Regions from separate parts of the Exiguobacterium sp. SH1S21 genome, predicted to be linked through region 2. Evidence: riboswitches for the same ligand, from Rfam matches in the RefSeq annotation. Region 2 holds a riboswitch; each other region holds the start of a gene.

What was found. A riboswitch is a leader RNA that binds a small molecule or an ion and turns the genes downstream of it on or off. The one in region 2 is predicted to bind S-adenosylmethionine.
Region 1: it holds a riboswitch for S-adenosylmethionine, as region 2 does, so the genes downstream of both, msrA (peptide-methionine (S)-S-oxide reductase MsrA) here and EVJ24_RS13705 (Na+/H+ antiporter NhaC family protein) in region 2, are expected to answer to the same signal.
Region 3: it holds a riboswitch for S-adenosylmethionine, as region 2 does, so the genes downstream of both, EVJ24_RS11650 (methionine ABC transporter ATP-binding protein) here and EVJ24_RS13705 (Na+/H+ antiporter NhaC family protein) in region 2, are expected to answer to the same signal.

The regions. Positions count from the first base shown of each region.
Region 1 is NZ_SJUY01000002.1:2,568-7,480, forward strand. Features, by position in the region: gene EVJ24_RS03460 (amidase family protein) at 29-1,423, opposite strand; gene EVJ24_RS15430 (hypothetical protein) at 1,544-1,705, shown strand; SAM riboswitch class I at 1,750-1,849, shown strand; gene msrA (peptide-methionine (S)-S-oxide reductase MsrA) at 1,911-2,429, shown strand; gene EVJ24_RS03470 (GRP family sugar transporter) at 2,459-3,322, opposite strand; tRNA gene EVJ24_RS03475 (tRNA-Ala) at 3,467-3,539, shown strand; gene EVJ24_RS03480 (four-helix bundle copper-binding protein) at 3,655-3,987, shown strand; gene EVJ24_RS03485 (3'-5' exonuclease) at 4,055-4,621, shown strand; gene EVJ24_RS03490 (bifunctional glycosyltransferase family 2/GtrA family protein) at 4,649-4,913, opposite strand, start outside.
Region 2 is NZ_SJUY01000012.1:11,139-16,051, reverse strand. Features, by position in the region: gene argS (arginine--tRNA ligase) at 1-102, opposite strand, end outside; T-box leader at 156-367, opposite strand; gene EVJ24_RS13710 (GGDEF domain-containing protein) at 524-2,203, shown strand; SAM riboswitch class I at 2,302-2,397, shown strand; gene EVJ24_RS13705 (Na+/H+ antiporter NhaC family protein) at 2,469-3,752, shown strand; gene EVJ24_RS13700 (TVP38/TMEM64 family protein) at 3,789-4,421, opposite strand; gene trhO (oxygen-dependent tRNA uridine(34) hydroxylase TrhO) at 4,645-4,913, shown strand, end outside.
Region 3 is NZ_SJUY01000008.1:98,719-103,631, forward strand. Features, by position in the region: gene gcvH (glycine cleavage system protein GcvH) at 1-274, shown strand, start outside; gene EVJ24_RS11640 (PTS transporter subunit IIC) at 318-1,373, opposite strand; gene EVJ24_RS11645 (thioredoxin family protein) at 1,564-1,821, shown strand; SAM riboswitch class I at 2,274-2,379, shown strand; gene EVJ24_RS11650 (methionine ABC transporter ATP-binding protein) at 2,458-3,486, shown strand; gene EVJ24_RS11655 (methionine ABC transporter permease) at 3,476-4,138, shown strand; gene EVJ24_RS11660 (MetQ/NlpA family ABC transporter substrate-binding protein) at 4,168-4,913, shown strand, end outside.

The DNA.
Region 1 (4,913 bases), on a different contig from region 2:
GCGGACGTGAGCGACAGGTGCAACGTTCTTACATAGGCGGGATCGGACGCGTCACGTGGCGTTCGAACGCGTAGGCGATACGGATGAGGTCTCGTTCCGCATAGCTCGTACCCGTGAATGACAGCCCGAAAGGTGCCCCGCTCTGTTTGAGCTTGTATGGGATCGTGATCGTCGGATGGCCCGCTTTCGCCGCCATATCGTAATTCAAGTCGTGTGGCAACGCCAGGGCGTGAAGCGTTTGTTCCATCAATATACGGTCGAGACCGTCCGTTTTCGCCTGCCGGACGTCGGCTAAGCGTCGCTCGAGGTAGCTCGACTCGGTCAAGCGACCCGATAACTGATTCGCTTTCTCGAACGTAACTTGTCCGTGCGGGACCGTTTCCGGGTGACGCTTGTTCCAGTCCATCAAATCGTCGAGCGTTTCATACGGGAGCGCTGTCGTCGCCAAATACGCCTCGATCCCGAGCTTAAACTCATGGTAGAGGACGTCGCCTTGGTCAAGTCCGTCGTTTGACGGCAGGTCGACTTCGACGAGCTCGACCCCGCTCGCTTTGAGTAACGCCAGCGCCGCTTGATAGAGCGTCTGTTCTTCATCCGACAGTTCAGCCTTCACGAAACCGACACGCATGCCGACGGCTTGACGTTCGTCGAGACACGTCCGGTACGGTGGACCGGCCGGTAGATGTGTCGTCGCCGGGTCCGAGTCGTCTTCCCCGCACATCGCTTCTAGTGCGAGCACCGCGTCGCGGAGCGTCCGCGCCATCGGACCGGCCGTATCTTGCGACCGTGAGATCGGAATGATCCCGCTCCGGCTGATGAGACCGACCGTCGGCTTGATGCCGACGATGCTGTTATGAACGCTCGGGTGGATGATCGACCCGCTCGTCTCGCTGCCGACGGCGAGCAACGTCAAGTTCGCAGCGACGGCTGACGCCGAACCAGAGCTCGACCCACCGACGTCAAGCTTGTCACCATACGGATTGAGCGTCTGCCCCCCGACGCCGCTCCATCCGTTCGGCATCCCTTCTGTCAAAAAGTTGGCCCATTCCGACAAATTGGCTTTGCCCAGGATGACCGCCCCCTGTTCCCTCAACCGACGGACGAGCTCGGCGTCGCGACCGGCGAAATGGTGCTCGAGCGCGACGGCGCCGGCAGTCGTCTTCATGAGCCCTGCTGTTTCAATGTTGTCTTTAATCAATACGGGAATCCCAAGAAGCGGTAAACGCTCGCCGCGCCCGTAGGCACGTTCGGCCGCCTCGGCCTCGAACAGTGCGTCTGGGTTCACTTGGATGACCGCTTTCAGTTTATCGTTCAAGCTAGCGATCCGTGTCAAATAGTAGGCCGTCACGTCCCGGGCCGTGAACGTCCCTTCTTTATAGCCGCGCTGTGCGGTCTCGATGTCTAGTTCAAATAAGTCTTGCATCTAGTTCCCTCCTTATAGGCAATGTTATTCGGTATTCGCTGAATGCATCGAATCCCCTTCTTTTTATCGCCATTGGATGTGCAACTTGATACACTAGAAGAAACGTTATTGGAGGTAGCCATGTCCCGCTCTTACATCCTTGTTTTACTGTCCGTGTTCGCCCTGTTCTTTCTACAATTGTTCGGGGATGATTTGCCGTGGGCATTCCCTGCGTCCATTGCCCTCATTATCTTGATTGTTGGTGCCACGCTATTTCAACTTCGGCGCACACCAAATCGTTGACGTTTAAACGAGACAGATGATATGATGCTGTCACCAACTACATATCGATATCTTGAGTGAACGAGAGACCTGGCTCTACGACTTCACAGCAACCTGCTTCGGCAAGGTGCTACTTCCAGCAAGGCATCGCCTTGGACGATATGACAAAACGCTCATGTCGATGACATGGGCGTTTTTTTGGAATGAACATGAGGGGGATTTTATTTTGGAAAAAGCTACATTCGCAGGTGGTTGTTTTTGGTGCATGGTGACACCGTTCGAGGAACAGCCAGGCATCGAAGGCATCGTATCCGGTTATACGGGCGGGCACGTCGACAATCCGACGTATAAAGACGTCAAGACAGGCACGAGTGGTCACTACGAGGTCGTCGAGATCACGTTCGATCCTTCTCAATTCTCATATGAGCGCCTGCTCGAATTGTATTGGATTCAGACTGATCCGACCGACGACGGCGGCCAGTTCCAAGACCGCGGGCAACAATATGCGCCCGCCATCTTCTATCATACGGAAGAGCAACGCGTGGCGGCAGAACAGAGTCGCGACGAACTCGCCGCGAGCGGAAAGTTCAAACAACCGATCGTGACGAAAATCTTACCGGCTGACGTCTTTTACCCGGCCGAAGACTATCATCAAGATTATCATAAAAAAAATCCGGCCCACTATAAAGCGGACCGGAAACAATCTGGCCGTGACGAGTTCATCGACCAGACGTGGACAAGCTGACAACGACGGGCCTCATGCCCGTCGTTTTTTTAGCTCTTGGCGAGCCCGAGCATGAATCCAGCGACCACGATCAGACCGATCCCCATAAAGACGAAGACGCGTTCTTTCGACGTCTTTTCTTCTTTTAACAAGTAAATACCACCGAGTGTCGCGACGACGACGTTCAGTTGAGACAGTGCGAAAGACGTCGCGATGCCGACTTCTCCGCTCGAGACGAACAACCCGAAGTTCCCGATCCCCCAGGCAAGCCCGGCGAAAATGTTCTTGAACGTTTTCGGATCAAACTTTTTCACATCTTTTTCACGAAGGCTGAACAAGAGCGCGGCGATGAACATCCCGAGTGACTGCGGTAGGATGGCGGTGATGCCATCCACTTCAAAGTAGTTGGTCAGGACGGCGTACGTCACGTAACCGATGCTCGAAACGAGGAGCACGAGTAGCCCTTTTTTCAAAGCACTACTGCTGTCGGATTCTTTATTTTGTTGATATGACGTCATGACGGCCCCAATGATGATCAAGACGAGGGCCGAGAAGCCGAGCCATAGCTCGGTCGATGTCTTCCAGTCCCCAAGGACGATGACCCCGAACAGTGATGTCCCGACAAGCTGCATCCCTGTACTGATCGGCATCGCTTTCGAGACGCTTAAAATTTGGAACGACTGGAACTGAAGGTATTGTCCAAGCGCCCAGAACACACCTGATATGAAACCAGTCACGATCGCGAGCGTCGTGAACTCTGGCTTGAAGACGAGCGCGATGACAACCGCCATCACCATCGCGCCGATCGTCGTACCGATCAATTGTTGAATCGGCTTGCCGCCGACAATAGATACGATCAGCGGGATACTCCCCCACATGAGTGCGGGCAGTAGCGCTAGCAAAATCATCTCCATACGTTGCACCTGCTTTCTTAATATAACATCCTATCTATTTTTCCCAGCTCTAACGTCCATTAAACTTCAAAAAAATGATTTTCAAAGTTCTTTCGTTTTTCTTATTGCCAAATCATTTATTAGAATGATATAATAATTTCCAACGGGGCATTAGCTCAGCTGGGAGAGCGCCACGCTGGCAGCGTGGAGGTCAGCGGTTCGAGCCCGCTATGCTCCATTCCTTAAGTCGGTCCACTGATGTGGGCCGGCTTTTTTGTGTCCCCGCCTCGGTTTAAGTCGACACGAACCGGGTAATGATTGTAAGACATCATTTATCTTAAGGGGGACTTCCAATGAACCGAGCCTCTGTCGAAGAGACGATTTTGGCCGTGATCGACTGTATACGGGCGAGCAACCATTGCTTCTCGAAATGTTTACAAGAAGAAGACCTGCTGATGGTCTCGGAATGTATCCGGTTGACAAAAGAATGTGCCGAAGTCGCCACACTCACCTTGAACGCGCTCGAAACCGACTCGGCGTTCACAAGACCGATCGGGGCGCTCTGCGCGCAAGTGTGTGATACGTGTGCCGTCGAATGCGGGCGTCACTTGTACGACCATTGCCAACGCTGCTCTGAAGCTTGCTTGCGCTGCGCCGAGGCGTGTCGGCATCTCTCGGCCGCATGATCGCTTTACAGTCTAACCTTGTGTTAGACTTTTTTTGTACAGATTTTTAACGAAGAGAGGAACTTTTATGCCACATTCTATTCTAGCAATCGACGTCGAGACGGCCAATCGCGACAGTCGGAGCATCTGCTCTGTCGGTTGGAGTCTACTGACAGACGGTGAAGTCGTCGAGACGAACCAATTGCTCGTCAATCCTGAGGAAGACTTTGACCAAGGCAATATTCGCGTCCACGGGATTCGCCCGAGCGACGTCTGGGACGCCCCGGCATTGCCCGAAGTGCTCGAACAGCTCTATCCGACACTGAACGCCGTCGACGTCGTCATAGCCCATAACGCCGCGTTTGACATGGGTGCGCTCCGTAAAGCGATCGCCAAGTACGACTTGTTCACTTTCCCAACGATTGAATACGGCTGTACCGTCAAGTTGTCCCGCAAGCTCTACCCGGGGCTACCGAACCATAAGTTGAACACGATGGCCGAGCATTTGAACGTCCCGTTCATCCACCACGATGCCGCCGAGGACGCCCGCGTCTGCGCCCTGCTCATGCGCGACATGATGATCAAGACCGGGATCACCGACGTGCGCGAGTTGCACCGCTACACGTCGATCAAACTTGGAACGCTCGCGTATTGACGAAAGGCCCGACAGCTGTCGGGCCTTTTAGCGTTTGAAGATCCATCTTTTTTGGACGTAGTAACTCAATACGAACAATACACTGTCGACGGCGACCTTGAGGATGACCTCGCCGTCCCGGAACAGCAGGAACAACACGTAGACGAGACTCGCCGACAGCGCCATCTGCACAGCGACCAGCCCAAAGTATTTCAACATCGAGCGCTTCGCTTTCGATTTGAAGACGACTTTCCGATTGACGTAATAGTTGAATAACGAAGACACGATGCGCGCCAAAATCGTCGCCACGATG
Region 2 (4,913 bases):
CTCATGTTTTGGTTTTTCAATCAATGCCTCAATCTGGTCGAGCGTGAGTTCGTCACCGATGACACGTGACAGAGCCTCCGCATACTTGCGTTCATAACTCATGTAAATTTCCTCCTTCAAATCTAGTCATAAAAAAAACGCCCTTTGCACAGATGCAAAGAGACGGGTTGGCCCGCGGTACCACTCTTCTTGCCTGTTTTACACAGACCACTTTAACGGTGATAACGGGGGGCCCCCGGCTACGCCTACTCGCTTCGGATAGCATCTCAAAAGTGCGTTTCGCGATGTTTGTCAGCCTAGGCTCTCACCAATCCCTAGGTCGCTTTGTTGACTAAACGATCGTTACTCTCTTTTTCATCGACTTTCGTCTATGTGGTTGAAAAGCAACTTCATTATAGAGGATATTTGATGTAGACTCAATGCTAGAATTCAGCCATTATGATGAATAGGCAGGACTCGGGCGCAACCGTGCCGAATCTCCTACCATACATATGAGAAGACTTTTCCCACACAGGAGGGAACTATGAATCATTTTCGCAAGATGTCCGTCCTCGGTTGGAGCATTTGGAGTTTGATCGTTTTACTGACCATCACTTTGTTTACAACCGGTGTCCTTGATGTTCCGGCGATCGAGCCGCTTCCGTTCATCTTGATCGCGCTGCTCGTCATCATTTTCCAAATGGACTCGATTGAACGGAAAGGCGTCTATTTCACGTTTTCAGAAAGCATCGTCCTCATCATCTTTTTATTCTTTGATTTTGAGACGGCGCTCCTCGTCAACCAAATTGGACTCCTCGTCTTTCAGTTCGCCAACTTAAAACCGCGCGTCGCGCTCCGCCGCTTCCGGTTCACTTATCCTTGGAACGCGATCACGTCATTTTTAGAAATCGCCATCCCGGCAAGTGTTTACTTGGCACTCGGCGGTGAGACCGGTCTTGGCTTCTATTCGCAGGATTCGTTTGTCCCGCTCCTTGGTCTGATCAGCGCCATCATCTTGAACACGATTGTCCAAAAATATCAAGTCGGCTGGTGGTTCCGCGTTGATATTCCGGTCCGAGATTTTCTGAACATCGCTTTTTACACATATATCGTCAGTTTCGTCTTCATCTTTGCCGCGTCGTTTTTCCGTGAGACAAACTTGCTCGTCGTCAGCAGCATTGCGGCCGCCCTCACGTTCTTTATTAAGCGGTTGATGATTCAAAAAGGGCGCCAAGACGCGTTCAAGTCATTGATCGAACAGTACGATGAAGCGAAAGAGGCCGTCTCCCTATCTCAAAGCGAGGCCCAGGCGATTGAAGTGTTCTTGAGTCAATGTGAACGCCTCAACCAATATGATAAAGGGTTTGTCGAGTTCGTCCTGTTCGACCGAACGCTCTATTTCGATTTGTTGACGCGACAGCCGATCGACCGTCCGCTCGTCTTCGACTTGATGGATGCGCGCCATCCACACGCCAAGTCTGTCGATTATGAGATGCGCTTCGAATGGGACGCAGCGTTGTCAGATGCGTTTCATGACGATTACCACAGCTTCATCTCGGTCCAGTCAGAAGAGATTGACGGGATTCGGACACGTATCGTCATGATCGGTGAACACGTCTATGGCTATCCGCCCATCATTCAAAACGAGATGGTAAAACTGTTGAAATCGTTCAACCGAACGATCAGCCGATGCCACGAACGCGACCGCCTATACACGGAAAGCCGCACCGATAGCTTGACGCTGCTCGCCAACGCGCGCGCGTTCTACGAGTATGGGATTCAACAAATCTCGGACGGCTCGATGTACCCGATCTCGGTCGCGATGCTCGACATCGACTTCTTTAAAAAAATCAATGACACGCACGGTCACCAAGTCGGAGACAACGTGCTCCAAGAGTTCGGGCGGCGAATCCGGCAAGTGCTCCGGACCGATGACTTTGCGGCCCGTTACGGGGGCGAGGAGTTCATCTTGCTGCTCAATCATTGCGACGTCGACCAAGCCGTCGATATCGCCGAACGGATTCGGCAGAAGATTGAAGATAAGCCGTTCCGTGTCGATGGGGTCGATATTCCCGTGACCGCCTCGATCGGTGTCGATACGATTCAAGCGTTCGGCGACAAACGGCTTGACGATACGATCCGTAACGCTGACCGGGCTCTTTACGTCGGCGGCAAGTACGCCGGTCGTAACCGCGTCGCCCATTACAACTTTTTGACGACATGACTTCCCCCCGCGTCCACTGGCGCAGGGGGATTTCTGTTGACAACCCGATTTGAAACAGGTACGTTAGGAAACGTGTCTAACAACTACATCATGACGACTTTTTATCAAGAGAGACGGAGGGACTGGCCCTTAGATGTCTCGGCAGCGGGTAACCTGTGCCAAATCCAGCGAGCGTTCTGCTCGAAAGATGAAAAGGGTGTCTCTTACAGAGAGAGCCTTTTTCGGAAGGCTCTTTTTTTCTATTCTTTGAAATGAGGTGAATCGATTGGAACAACCAACAGCTAACAAATGGGCGCTCTTGCCCTTGCTCGTCTTCCTCGTCTTCTTCATCGGGGCGGGTATTTATTATGGCGACTTTTACAAGTTCCCGGTGCTGATCGCGGCGTTGATCGCTTTAATTGTCGCTGCGATGATGACGAAAGGAAGCGTCACTCAGACCGTTGAGCGCATCGCCCAAGGTGCCGGCAATCCAGGCATCTTGATCATGATATTCATCTTCCTGCTCGCCGGCGCGTTCTCGAGCGTCGCCGGTGCAATCGGTGCGATTGACGCGACGGTCAACGCGGCCTTGACGTTCCTGCCGCCGTCACTCTTACTGAGCGGACTGTTCGTCATCGCTGCTTTCATCTCGATGGCGATGGGCACATCGACCGGTACGATTGCCGCGCTCGCCCCGATCGCGCTCGGCATCCATCAAGAGAGCGGGGTCAATATCGCAATCGCGGCCGCGGCCGTTGTCGGCGGGGCCATGTTCGGAGACAACTTGTCGTTCATCTCGGATACGACAATCGCTGCCGTAAGGACACAACGGACGAACATGCGCGACAAGTTCCGGACCAACTTTTGGATCGTGCTCCCGGCCGCAATCATCACGACCGTCCTGTTAGCCGTTCTCTCAAGCGGAGAATCGACGATTGAAGTGGCCGCGTTCGAATGGTACAAATTGATTCCGTATCTCGCCGTCATCGTCCTCGCCTTGACCGGACTGAACGTCATCCTCGTTTTGCTCGGGGGCATCGCGCTCGCTGGCATCATCGGGCTGATTGACGGAAGCTTGGCCGTCACGTCTTACGTCACGGCGATGGCCGACGGCATGATGGGCATGGCCGAGATCTCGCTCTTGACGTTATTCATGGGCGGACTCGTCGGACTCATCTCGCATAACGGTGGACTCACATATTTACGAGACGCACTCACGTCACGGATTAAACGCCGGGCTGGTGCGGAATGGAGCATCGCCGGGCTCGTCAGTGCGACGAACGTCGCGACGGCGAATAATACAATCTCGATTCTCGTAGCAGGCCCGCTTGCCGCGAATATCGCCGATACGTATGACATCGAACGGAAAAAGTCAGCGAGCGTACTCGACATCTTCTCGTGCGGGGTACAAGGACTTCTGCCTTACGGGGCGCAGCTCCTCATCGCCGCCGAGTTGACGAACACGGCGTCCCCCGCCCTCGTCCCGTATATGTTCTATCCGTTCCTCCTGTTCATTTGCGGAGGCTTGGCGATCGTTTTCAACTTCCCACGTTTCAAAAAAACCAACTAAGCAAAAATCCTCGAAGGCGGTCGCCTTCGAGGATTTTTATGTTCTCGCTTCACGTTTACGTTTGAGCTCTTCGTTCCGTTTTTTGAAGGCGCGCCGTTTGAGAAGTTCTTCGAGCCCCCGGCTGATCGCCCACAACACGAGCAAGAGCAAGCCGAGCATCGACAAGCGGAACGGGCTTTGGATGAACTCTTGCCACTGATCACCGATGACTGAGAAGATGACGACGACGAGCAGTTTCCCGAATCCGGCCGCTAATACGAACGTCCGGAGCGGCATTTGAATCAAGGCGAGTAAGTACGTGATCAAACTGACCGGGATGAACGGCAACGAATATAAGAATCCGAGCGAGATTGGACTCATATGGTTGATGCGATCGAGCCAATAGACACCCTGTTTATGTTTTTCGAGCCAACGCGTCATCGGTTTGCGGAACACGTATCGGACGGCGGCGAACACGAGGAGTGTCCCTGCCAAGCTGCCGATCCACGATAAGAGCACACCGAGCCAGAAGCCATACGTGGCCGCGTTCGCCGAGATGATCAAGACGAGCGGGAGGAACGGGAAAATCGCTTCTAGGAACGGGGCCCCGAGTCCAGCCCAAGGACCTCCCGGCAATCCTTGGAGCCATTCGATGATGTTCAATATATATTGTTGGAGTGATGTGAGCATTTCAGTTTCCACCTTCGGCTTTCGTTACTACCTTTTACCCGAATTCGTTCAAGAGGACTCATCCCCCTGCTCTCCTCAAAAAAAAATAAAAAGTATTTGCGAAATTTCACTGTGATATCTATCATATAATAATGGACTTGTGGTTGCAGGCAAGTTCATTCGTCGAACGACACAACCCAACGTTCGTTTTCCTGCAAAAAACTGAACACAGGGGAGCAATAACATGGAAACAAAACCAATGCGGGTCTTACTGTACTATAAGTACGTCAACATCGAGGACCCAGAAACACTGACACAACAACACCTCAAGTATTGTAAGGATCTCGGGATCAAAGGACGTATCTTGATTTCTTCGGAAGGAATCAACGGGACGTGCTCGGGCACTTGGGAACAAACCGAACAGTACATGAACGACTTGAAAGCTAATCCATACTTCAGTGACATCGAGTTCAAAATCGATGAAGTCGAAGAGCATGCTTTCAAGAAAATCTT
Region 3 (4,913 bases), on a different contig from region 2:
GGACATCGTGTTTGTGGAACTTCCTGAAGTCGGCGGCACGATTTTGCTCGACGAGCCGTTCGGTTCGGTCGAATCGGTCAAGACGGTGTCTGAACTGTACGCACCGATTTCTGGCAAAATCACGGCGGTAAACGAATCACTCGCGGATTCGCCGGAACTCGTCAACGAAGCACCGTTCGAAGGCGCATGGATGATCGAAGTCGAGTTAAACGATTCAACGGACGTCGACAAACTCATGTCGGCAGAAGAATATGAAACGATGATTCAAGGCTAACAAAAATCCCGGTTTCTCTTTATGAGAACCCGGGATTTTTGATTTAGTCGAAGTCGAGGCGGTAATGTTCAGGCTGGATGAGTGATGTCCGGTTGAACAGGCGATAGAAGACAATCCCGAGCGTCACCGGAATGAGGCCGAACAAGACGATGACGAGCATGACGTTCCAGAGCGCGAATCCGCCTGGCATCAAGTGCAGGGCGTTGACAGGTCCAATCAGTCCAGAGACACCGAATCCGGCACTGATCGGTGTTCCTTCGATACGAAGGATACCGGCGAGCGCCCCGAGAATGGCCGCGTTCGCGAGCACAGGGAGCATCATGATCGGACGACGGACGAAGTTCGCCATTTGAATTTTCGGTGAGCCGAGGAAGTGAGCGAGCGACGTCCCGGTCGCGTTCATCTGCCACCCGGCGATAGCGAGACCAAAACCGGCTGCGACGACGCCGAGGTTAGCGGCCCCGGCGGCAACACCGGACAGACTGATCGCCGTCGCGATCCCGACCGTCGAGATCGGGGAGACGATGATGAGCGAGAACGCCATCGCGATCAACATGCCCATCACGATCGGTTGGAGTTCAGTCATCGTCATGATGACTGTGCCGATGTACGTCGTGATCTGTGAGATGTACGTGAGTAAGAACATGCCGATTCCGCCGGCGATGACGATGACCGTCATTGGTAAGACCAGGACGGTGTACGTCTTTAAGCGTGGCGACAGCTGCATGACCATATATGTCGCGAGGGCGGCGGTCACACCGGCCGTGATGACGTCGCCGATTCCCGCCATGAGGAACGCGCCTTCCTCGATACGGATAGCGCCGCTCCCGACCTGGGTCGCGATACCGATCGTCCCGGCCTCGAGCGCCGAGCGTCCGAATTGCATCGCGACGGTGACACCGATGATGACCGGGAGTAGGCGCATCGCGATCGTCGTCGCGTCTAAGATGAACTGCAAAGACGGAAAATACGGTAAGATGGCTTTCGTTAATTCACCGAGCAACGCGCTCGGGATGAGGGCGATTAAAATAGCGAGACTGAGTCCGTTCAATACGTTCATCAAAAATTGTTTGCCTGTCAGTTTCGTTTGTTCCGTCATAAGTCGATTCACCTGTCCTTTTCTACGTATACGCTGTTATGTACGAAAGCGTTAAAGTTAATGACCATACTATGCCTCTTTTCGTGAAGCGTCAACAGGAAATGTTGAACGATTCAGAAAATTCGTGGGGTGAGCACAACTTTTGAACAGATCGGCTCACATTCATATACTTATAAAAGAGGTGAGAACAATGATTACAGACGGATTGTTATATATATACGCCCCGATGTGTGGAACATGCGCTGTGGCCGAGCGGATGCTCGCCGTCGTCGAAGCGGTCGACCCGACACTCGCGATTGACAAGCAGGACGCCAACTTTATCCCGCAAGAGTTAGAAGCGTATCAAGTCATGAGCGTCCCGGCGCTGTTAAAGCTTAAAGACGGCCAAGTCGAAGACCGATTATATGCGTTCCAAAACGTGCAGCACGTCCTATCTTTCGTTAAATGAGATAGGATGATTAGAATAATCAGAAAATTTTAAATAATCAGTTGACACAGAAAGTTCACGAATGGTATATTCATTACAACATCTTACTTGAACACAATATAGGACGAGATTCTCCAGCCATCAAGACGTTTTAGAACAGCCGGTGCATCACTTTACGCGACTTTTAGGTGGACCTTCCCTTCGATTGTCCCCCAAAAAAATCAAGCGCAGGGACACCTACCGCGTAACCGCATGGTACGTTCTAAGGCCGAGTGATGGATGGCTTGAATCCCCCATATAAGGATGAACACTCTGATCGGGCAAAAGAGTTTCATCTATGGGTTGTCCTTCCGTGACTCAAGGTGCTACGTTCTGTGTCATCCTCGGATGGCACCTTTTTTTGATTTTTCGCACAAAATAGTTTGACATGAAAATAATGTGTCGCTATTATAAAGCTAATCGAATAAACAACACTCTTATCAAGAGAGGCTGAGGGACTGGCCCTATGACGCCCAGCAACCGCGGAGCAATCCGAAATGGTGCTAATTCCAGCAAGGTGAGAACCTTGGAAGATGAGAGCAATCGTTGTCCGTACCGATAAAGTACGCACGTTTGCTCAAACGTGTGTACTTTTTTTGTTGTCAGGAGGGAAAGGTATTGATTCAATTACGTAATGTGGCCAAATGGTTCGACACGAAGAACGGTCGAGTCCAGGCGGTCGATGATGTGTCGCTCACAATCGAGAGCGGCGAAATTTTTGGAATAATCGGATATTCAGGGGCGGGGAAGTCGACGCTCATCCGTCTGCTCAACCGACTCGAGTCACCGTCAAGCGGTGAGATCGTCGTCGCAGGGAGCGAGCTGACGAAGCTCACTCCGAAAGAACTGCGCGGGGTGCGCAAAAACGTCTCGATGGTATTCCAACACTTCAACTTATTATGGTCGCGCACGGTCGCTGAGAACATCAGCTTCCCGCTCGAACTGATCGGGGTACCGGCCAGTGAACGTAAACGCCGCGTCCAAGAGCTCGTCGATCTCGTCGGTCTCGCCGGACGTGAAGACAGCTATCCGTCGCAACTATCGGGCGGTCAAAAGCAGCGAGTCGGGATTGCCCGCGCGCTCGCTACAAATCCAGACGTGCTCCTCTGCGATGAAGCGACGAGCGCACTCGACCCGAAGACGACCGATTCGATTCTCGAGCTGCTCGTCAGCATCAATAAGAAGCTCGGACTGACGATCGTCCTCATCACCCATGAGATGCACGTCATCCAAAAAATCTGTCATCGCGTCGCCGTCATGGAGGCAGGGAAAGTCGTCGAGACCGGCCAAGTCGCGGACGTGTTCCAACATCCGGAACAGCCGATCACGAAAGAGTTCGTCAAACAGATCGGTGCCGTCGACGACATGTCGCTCACGTTCGAGCATTTGAAAGCACGTTATCCGAGTGGCCAAATCGTCAAACTTAAGTTCTTGAACGAGACGGCCGAACAGCCGATTTTATCGGAAGTGTTGAAACAGCACGACATCGGCTTCAACATCATCGGCGGTAACGTGACGCAGTCCCAAGTCGGCGCGCTCGGAACGCTATTCATCCAATTGATCGGAGAGCCGGCTGAAGTCGAGCGGGCCATCGCCTCAATCCGATCGCAGGCAGTGGAAGTGGAGGTAGAAAGCGATGTTTCCTAATGTAGATTGGCAAGTCATGCTCGAACAGACGTGGGAGACGCTCTATATGACGCTCGTCGCAGGAGCCGCGACATTCGTCATCGGTCTCGCCCTCGGCATGCTCTTATATGTCACGAACGAACCGCTCATGATGAAGAATCGTCCGATTTACACGATCATCAGCGCGGTCGTCAACGTGTTCCGCTCGATCCCGTTCATTATTTTAATTATCTTGCTCATTCCGTTCACGCTCCTTCTTGTTGGAACGATGCTCGGCTCGACGGCGGCGCTCCCGGCGCTCATCATCGGTGCGGCCCCGTTTTATGCACGTATGGTCGAGCTCGCACTCCGCGAAGTCGATCGCGGTGTCATCGAGGCGGCCGAGTCGATGGGCGCGACGAAATGGCAGATCGTCTATAAAGTGTTGTTCCCGGAAGCACTCCCGGCCATCGTGTCAGGCATCACGGTGACGATCGTCGCCATCGTCGGTTACACGGCCATGGCCGGTGTCGTCGGTGGTGGTGGCCTTGGGAACTTGGCGTTCCTTGAAGGGTTCCAGCGTTCACAAAGCGACGTCACGTTCGTCGCGACCGTATTGATCTTAGTCATCGTCTTCGTCGTTCAGTTCATCGGCGATCGACTCGTCTCAAAAATCGATAAGCGATCAGCTTAATCAAATACAATCATATGGAGGGTTTTATAATGAAATCATGGAAAACAGTACTCGGATTGACAGCAGCATCAGCACTCACAATTCTCGCGGCATGTGGCGGCGGGGACTCAGAATCAGGCTCGGGCGACGACAAGACGCTCATCATCGGCGCGTCGAACGTACCACACGCCGAGATTTTAGAGCACGTCCAAGACGAATATGAAGAAAAAGGCTACACGCTTGAAATCAAGAAGTTCCAAGACTACGTGCTCCCGAACAAGACGCTCGCAGCTGGTGAGCTCGACGCTAACTACTTCCAACACGAGCCGTACCTCGAGTCACAAATGGCTGAGAACAAAGACTATAAATTCGCTTCAGCCGGCGGCGTCCACATCGAGCCGATCGGTGTCTACTCACAAGACTACAAATCACTCGATGAGCTTCCAGACGGCGCTGAAATCATCATGAGCTCGTCGGTCGCTGACCACGGACGAATCTTGACGATGCTTCAAACAGAAGGCTTGCTCACGCTCGCTGACGGCAAGACGACAGACGCGACAGTCGCTGACATCGTCGACAACCCGAAAAACTTGGAGTTCAAGACGGACGTCGAAGCGGCACTTCTCCCACAAGCGTTCAACAACGGTGAAGGCGATGCCGTCCTCATCAACACGAACTACGCGATCGATGCCGGACTCAACCCGCTCGAAGACGCAATCGCTCTTGAAGGCGAAGATTCACCGTACGTCAACTTGATCGTCACGCGTGAAGGCGACGAAGACGATGAGCGCGTCAA